One region of the Frankia sp. CeRuru1 genome, then DNA from elsewhere that is predicted to be linked to it. Evidence: riboswitches for the same ligand, from Rfam matches in the RefSeq annotation. Region 1 holds a riboswitch; the other holds the start of a gene.
What was found. Region 1 has a riboswitch for cyclic di-AMP ahead of AC08OP_RS11770 (transglycosylase family protein). Riboswitches for the same ligand answer to the same signal wherever they lie in the genome.

Region 1 (3,405 bases):
TCAACCTCGTCTTTCACGGCGGTAGCGGGTCGGCTCTCACCGAAATCCGCGAGACGCTCGACTACGGGGTGGTCAAGATGAACGTGGACACGGACACCCAGTACGCATTCACCCGCCCCATCGTGGACCACGTGTTCAAAAACTATGACGGCGTTCTCAAGGTGGACGGTGAGGTCGGCGTGAAGAAGGCATACGACCCGCGTACCTACGGAAAGCTCGCGGAGAGCAGCATGGCGGCCCGCGTCGCCCAGGCGTGTGAGGACCTACGTTCCGCCGGCACCAGCCTCGGGCGGGCATAGTCCGGGCCAGGAGCGCACGCCGGCTGGCGGGATCGGTTCGTCGGATACCGTCCGGCCGGACCGCCGGCCGGCGGACAGGAGGCGGGCAGGAGGACAGATAGCCGCCGGCCGCGAAAACGGGCAACCGGGCAACCGCCGCCGCTCGTCCGAGGGCATTCTCCGGACCCCTCGACCCGACACTCTCCATCGTTTCCGGCGGACGGAACGACCGGCACGTGGCGGACATCCGACCCGCCCCGGTCCGATGCACGACCCGCCGATTTCCCGTACTATGCCGGCCCCCACGGTTCCCCGGTCGCTCCGACGGCTGGGGGACCACTGTTTACCGGGCGAGGGACCCCGCTCCTCGCGTAACGCCGCCTCCGCTGGCGACCAGCAGGTTTCGGCCACATTAGCGGACACGCACCGGGTCTTCGGTAACCGTTCACCTACCGCCCCGCCCCACGGAACCCCTTCGTCCACCGTGGCGGCCCGACAGGCAATTTTCACAATCGGTGTTCGATCGAATCCGCCGTGTGCAAAAATCACAACGCTGCAAGCTACCGCCCGATTTCCGTTGTTTTTCTCACAAAAACAGGCTTCAACGGACGAAGCGTAGTATCAGGCCGATCACTCGCGTCGATCTCGTAGCAGGGCCGTCACACCTTTGTTGACATGTCACACATCTGGCCTGATACGGGACTCTCCGCTCATCGTCGCCCATCGGCAAACAGGATGATCGGCCAAGCACAAATGCCTCCGCACGTCGTACCGCCAGGTTGATGAGCGGGCGCGCACGCGCGATACCAGGCCGTCGGTCCCTGCTCAAGCAGGCGCGCCGAGTGTGCTCTTTTTCACGCACCCTATTCAATGCTTGGCGACTCGCCGGGTGGCGTGGTTATGGTTTTCGCCGTGCCCGGCAACAACGCCGGGCATTCGTCGGGCGGCACGCCGAATCCTGCCCCCGGCCGACGATTTCTCGAACCGGGCGGCAGGAACGGGGGACCCATCTCCGAGTATCGAAAGGATTCGATGCTCTCGGGGTGAAGCCATGTGCGACGACCACACGGAAAGGTGTTTCCGGTGCGGCTTCCGTCTCCAGGGAATCCCTGGCACGGCCGGGCAGTTCCCAGCCCGAATCCGACAGCTCACCTCGCAGGCGTGGGGAAGGACCACAAGACATGTCCGACGCACGTATCAGTGGCCGACAATGCCGCGCCGGTACCCGCAGCCGGGCCCGGGCCCTCGTGGTCGCACCCGTACTCGCGGCAGCGGTGGGCGGCACCTTCGCGCTCAACCAGCCGGCCGGTGCGGCCACCACCTGGACGGGCCTGCGGCAGTGCGAGTCCGGCGGTGACTACACGATCAACACCGGCAACGCGTACTACGGCGCCTACCAGTTCTCCGCCAGCACCTGGCACGGCCTCGGCTACAGCGGTCTGCCGCACCAGGCTCCCCCGGCTGTCCAGGACGAGGCCGCACTCAAGCTCGCCCGGCGGTCCGGCTTCGGCCAGTGGCCGACCTGTGGCCGCGGGATGGGCGCCGACCAGCTCGCGGGCGGCTCGTCGAGCTCCTCGGGCCAGGCGTCGCGCACGGCGGAACGCAGTGAGCTGACGGTCAGCCCCATCTCCGTGAGCACCCCCGTATTCACCCGTAACCTGACGACCGCACTGGCCAGGCAGGTACGCGACGACGTGCGGGCCTGGCAGGCCCGCGTCAACCATCTGGGGTATCCGATCACGATCGACGGCCGTTACGGACCACGCTCCGCCGCAGTCGCCCGCGCCCTGCAGGCCGCCAAGGGACTCGCCGTCGACGGCATCGTCGGCCCGGCGACCTGGCGGGCCACCTTCAGCTGATCCTCTCTATCAGCTCTATCAGCTCTATCAGCTGATCCATTCACTCCGTCAGCTCCGTCAGCTCCGTCAGCTGATCTGTTCACTCCGCTCCCGCGACGGGGGACGACCGCCGCGGCAACCGGGCATCCCACCCCGGCGACACCGGTCAGGGGATCTCACCTCGACGACGGGCCGGCCCGACCGGCCTCCGGACGATCTCCGGTTGACGGCCCGTACGGGCTGGCCCGTGCAACCCACCACCAACATCACCCGGACCACACCCTGACCGGCCTCCGGCAGGGCCGCTCTTCGGCAGAGCCGATCTTCGGCAAGGCCGGCGAGGAACAGCAGGACCAGCGAGCCACCTGCGGAACCTGTACGGAAGTGGCACGATTCGCGCGATCCTCACTGGTTACTCCGGACCACCCCGGTTTGCGCTCCATGAGCGGTTCTCGCTAGAGTGCCGCTCACTCGCCTCGTCGGCGAGGCCGCCCGGACGGACGCCGAGTCCTGCCCCCGTGCGAGCGGCCGGAACGAACATCAACCGCAGCGGGCAGGAGTGGGGGACCCACATTTCGGGCGCCGCAAGCGGCGTCCTTGGGGTAAAGCCGGTGCATCCCGGTCCATGGTGGAGAGCGGTTCCTACTCGCCACCCGGGGTCGGATCCTCCGGCCGGGCCATCCCAGCCCGCACCCGACAGCTCACCCCGCAGGCGACGGGATTGGACTAACATGCCCTCTGGGCGTCGTGGCGGCAGACATCGAGCACCGCAGGCCCCATCGCCCGCCGGTCGCATCCTGCGCACCACCGGCGCGGTCACGGCCATCGTCGGCAGCGGCCTCGCGGTCACCGCGGCTCCGGCGGGCGCGGCCACCGCCGATGACTTCGCCAAGCTCCGCCAGTGCGAGTCCGGCGGCAACTACGCGATCAACACCGGCAACGGCTTCTCCGGTGCCTACCAGTTCGACGACCGGACCTGGCACGGGCTCGGGTACTCCGGCCGGCCGTACCAGGCGTCGCCCGCCACGCAGGACGAGGCGGCCGCGAAGCTCTACAACCAGCGGGGCTGGCAGCCATGGCCGTCCTGCTCGGTCAAGATGGGCCTGACCAACAACGGCCCGGCCAGTGTCCCGGGCGGCTCTGGCGACGTCATCCAGCAGGCCATCACCCCGGTGGAACCCCCCATGACGCTGGACCGGGCTCGCCGGGAGATGGGGGACGGCTCGTTCAGGGGCACGGTCCTCGACGCGTCCCTCAGCGACGACGTCCGCCCGGAGGCCTTCGTCTGG
Region 2 (3,405 bases), on a different contig from region 1:
GAAGTGGGGGCCGTGGTTCCAGCGTGCCGTGCGGGTACCGACGAGTTTCCTCTCGGTGCAGCTGGACTTTCCGGCCGAGCTGGATCCCGTGGTCTGGGGCATGGAGACGTCGATGACCGCCGATGCCTTCCCGTTCCGGACCGCAATCGCCCGCACCGACTCCGGCGACCGGCGGATCTTCACCTGGTCGACCACCGAGCCGCCGCTGCACGCCCGCTACCGACTGGAATGGAACTTCCGGGCCACCGTGCCGGAACGTGATCCGGCCGCGGAGACCGGAACACGTCCCAGCGATCAGATGGCGGCCGTTGGCATCGTGCAGGAGGGTGAGGCGATCCTGCGGCAGTCGGCCCGCCCGTTCGCCCTGCCCGACGAGGCCGAGGACGCGCGCCGGGTCGTCGCCGAGCTGTCCTCCGCCCTCGAACGGGTATCCGCCCTGCACACCTTCGGCAAGGGCATGGGCATCGCCGCGCCGCAGGTCGGCATCAACCGCGCCGCGGCGATCGTGCGTACCCCGGGCGGCGACACGCTCACGCTGCTCAACCCCAGCGTCATCGAAACCTCCCGGGAGACCGACGAGCAGTACGAGGGCTGCCTGAGCTTCTTTGACGTCCGTGGCCTCGTCCCCCGGCCGCTGGAGCTGCACGTCGAACACACCGATATCGACGGCAACCGGCACATCACCGTCTATCGGCAGGGGCTGGCGCGGCTTGTCGCCCACGAGATCGACCACCTGCACGGTCAGCTCTACACGGATCGGATGCGGGCCGGAACCACACCAATCCCGGTGGAGCAGTACCGGGGTACCGGCTCGGCCTGGTCCTACAACCGCTGACCGACCCGAACGCACCCGCCTCGCGGGCGGCATGGCGGCATGGCGGCTGGCGGCTGGCGGCGACGCAGCGCCGGGACCGGGTGTCCGGCACCGACTGGTAGATCCGACATATGACATGATTCCCTCGTGCCGTATAGTCCGGAAAGCGGGCGATAGGTGCGGGCCCGCCGGAACGCCGGCACAGATTTTTCCAGATCCTGGTTAGAGATTGCCGGCAGCGGGTAGCAGAGGCTTGATCACCACGCGGCGGAACAGTTTCTCCACGCATCGCGTATTGTTTACCGTCAACGTGACGACCCAGCTACGGACTGGGGATTTCCAGCCCACTGGACAACCTCTAGAATCGGGCGCGCACGCGGGCGCGAAACACCATTAAAAAGATCGGAACAAGTAAACAGGATGCACTGTGTGCATCCTCACGTACTCTTGTTTTTCCTGGGTCACTCTCAGCTATGTTCATTGCCGTGCCGTCACCTGATGGCATTCGTCGGGCGGCACGCCGAATCCTGCCCCCGCTCGACGAGAATCGAACCTTCGGCAGGAGCGGGGGAACCAATTCCGGGCGCCACGAAAAGGCGTTCTCGGGGTGAAGCCGCGATGCGCGGCCGGGCATTCCCAGCCCGAACCCGACAGCTCACCTCGCAGGCGTGGGGAAGGGCAACTCAATGTCCAACGCTCGTTCGCTCGCTCGTGGCCTCAACCGCATCAGGCTCGGTTCCCGGGCCTTGATCGCAGCCACCACTCTCGCGGCCTCGATCGGCGGTGGCCTCGCGCTGTCCCAGCCGGCCAACGCGTCGACGAATGCCGACCGCTTCCTCTCCAAGGTGATTCCGTGTGAGTCCGGGGGAAACCCGCGCGTGGTCAACTCCATCGGCGCCGGCGGACTGTTCCAGTTCCTGCCCAGCACCTGGCGCGGGGTCGGCGGCAAGGGTCTGCCGCAGCACGCCAGCGTCGCCGAGCAGTGGCACCGCGCCCGCATCCTGTACGCCCAGCAGGGGACGAGCCCCTGGTACGCATCGAAGCCGTGCTGGGGTCACAAGATCTGAGCTGCCCGACTTCCCGCGCCAGCTTTCACTGTCCGCGCCCGGCCGGTACTGATCGGCGCGCGGCCAGCAGCCCCGTGTCCCCTCCGGGACACGGGGCTGCGCGCTACGTTTCCCGGTCACGGTTTCCCGGCCACGGCGACGCCGGCCAGGTCAACGTCCGCAGCCCCGCCCGGCGGAGACCCGGCGGACCCACCGATCGGCCGGCTCAGCCGATCCGACGGCGGCGGGCGATCTCGGCCAGCGTGATCCCAGCGGCCACCCCCGCGTTGAGGGACTCCACCGCACCCGCCATGGGGATCCGGACCCTCACGTCGCAGCGCTGCTCGACCAGCCTGGACAACCCGCGTCCCTCGGAGCCGATCACCAGGACGAGTGGGTCGGTCGCCATCGTGAGCTCGTCGATGCTCACCTCGCCGCCCGCGGCCAGACCGACGACGAACTGGCCGCCCGCCGCGTAGGAGACGAGCGTGCGGGCCAGGTTGGTGGCGCGCGCCACCGGCAGCCGGGCGGCGGCCCCCGCCGAGGTCTTCCAGGCCGCGGCGGTCATGCCGGCGGCCCTACGCTCCGGAACGACGACGCCATGGGCACCGAAGGCGGCGGCCGAGCGCACCACAGCCCCGAGGTTGCGGGGATCGGTGACCCCGTCCAGCGCCACCAGCAGACCGGGGGGGGACGAGCGCGCGCGGGCGAGGAGATCATCCGGATGGGCATACCGGAACGGCGGTACCACGAGGGCGAGACCCTGATGCGGAGCGGTGCCACACATCCGGTCGAGATCCGTGCGGCCGACGTCGGCCACGGCGATCCCGGCCCGCCCGGCGAGTCGGCGGGCGTCGGCGAGCCGCTCGTCGAAGTCCAGCCCGCCGGCGATGAAAAGGGTCGACGACGGCACCCCGGCCCGCAGCGCCTCGACCACCGCGTTGCGCCCGACCACCAGCTCGTCGCCCTCGGTCCGCCGTGGGCGCCCGGTCCCCGCGGAACCCCCCGCGGCGCTCGGCCCGGTGGTGGCCGCAGCGGCGACGGCGCGGCCACCATCCCCGCGCCGGCCGGCAGCCGCTCGACCCCGCTCGGCTCCGGCCGATGCGGAACGGGCCGCAGCAGCCGCCGCCGCACGACGCTGGGCGGGATGGCCGGGGCGCAGCTGCGCGGGCGGCGTGGCCCCACGGCCCTCCAGCGCCTTGCGGCCGTGACCGCCGCTGCCCGTGGAGGCCCCCTTGCGGTGGGAACCGGACTTGGCGGCCCGACCGCCCTGACCGCCGCGGGCGATCCCACCGCCCCGGCGAGCGGCGCCGGCCATCAGGACCACCGACCAGGACACGCCCGGGGAATGACCATGTGACCACGGTATACGGCGGACGACACCGGCGTGTCGGGGCGCGCTCAGCGAGAGCTCGGCAGGAGCTCGGCGGAGGAGCTCTGCCATGGGCATCCCTCGACATGGCCGTTTCCGGGGACCCGGCGCCCTATCCTGAGGGCCGGCAGGCCCACGGCCCGACCTGACGTGGTCCGGCCGCCCCTCACCGG

Region 2: it holds a riboswitch for cyclic di-AMP, as region 1 does, so the genes downstream of both, AC08OP_RS00450 (transglycosylase family protein) here and AC08OP_RS11770 (transglycosylase family protein) in region 1, are expected to answer to the same signal.

Annotation. Positions count from the first base shown of each region.
Region 1 covers NZ_CDWWEW010000132.1:5,278-8,682, reverse strand. Annotated here, with positions in the region: gene fbaA (class II fructose-bisphosphate aldolase) at 1-299, shown strand, start outside; cyclic di-AMP (ydaO/yuaA leader) riboswitch at 1,218-1,453, shown strand; gene AC08OP_RS11770 (transglycosylase family protein) at 1,460-2,137, shown strand; cyclic di-AMP (ydaO/yuaA leader) riboswitch at 2,649-2,845, shown strand; gene AC08OP_RS11765 (transglycosylase family protein) at 2,848-3,405, shown strand, end outside.
Region 2 covers NZ_CDWWEW010000002.1:45,159-48,563, reverse strand. Annotated here, with positions in the region: gene AC08OP_RS00455 (peptide deformylase) at 1-835, shown strand, start outside; cyclic di-AMP (ydaO/yuaA leader) riboswitch at 1,332-1,498, shown strand; gene AC08OP_RS00450 (transglycosylase family protein) at 1,501-1,881, shown strand; gene rlmB (23S rRNA (guanosine(2251)-2'-O)-methyltransferase RlmB) at 2,087-3,178, opposite strand.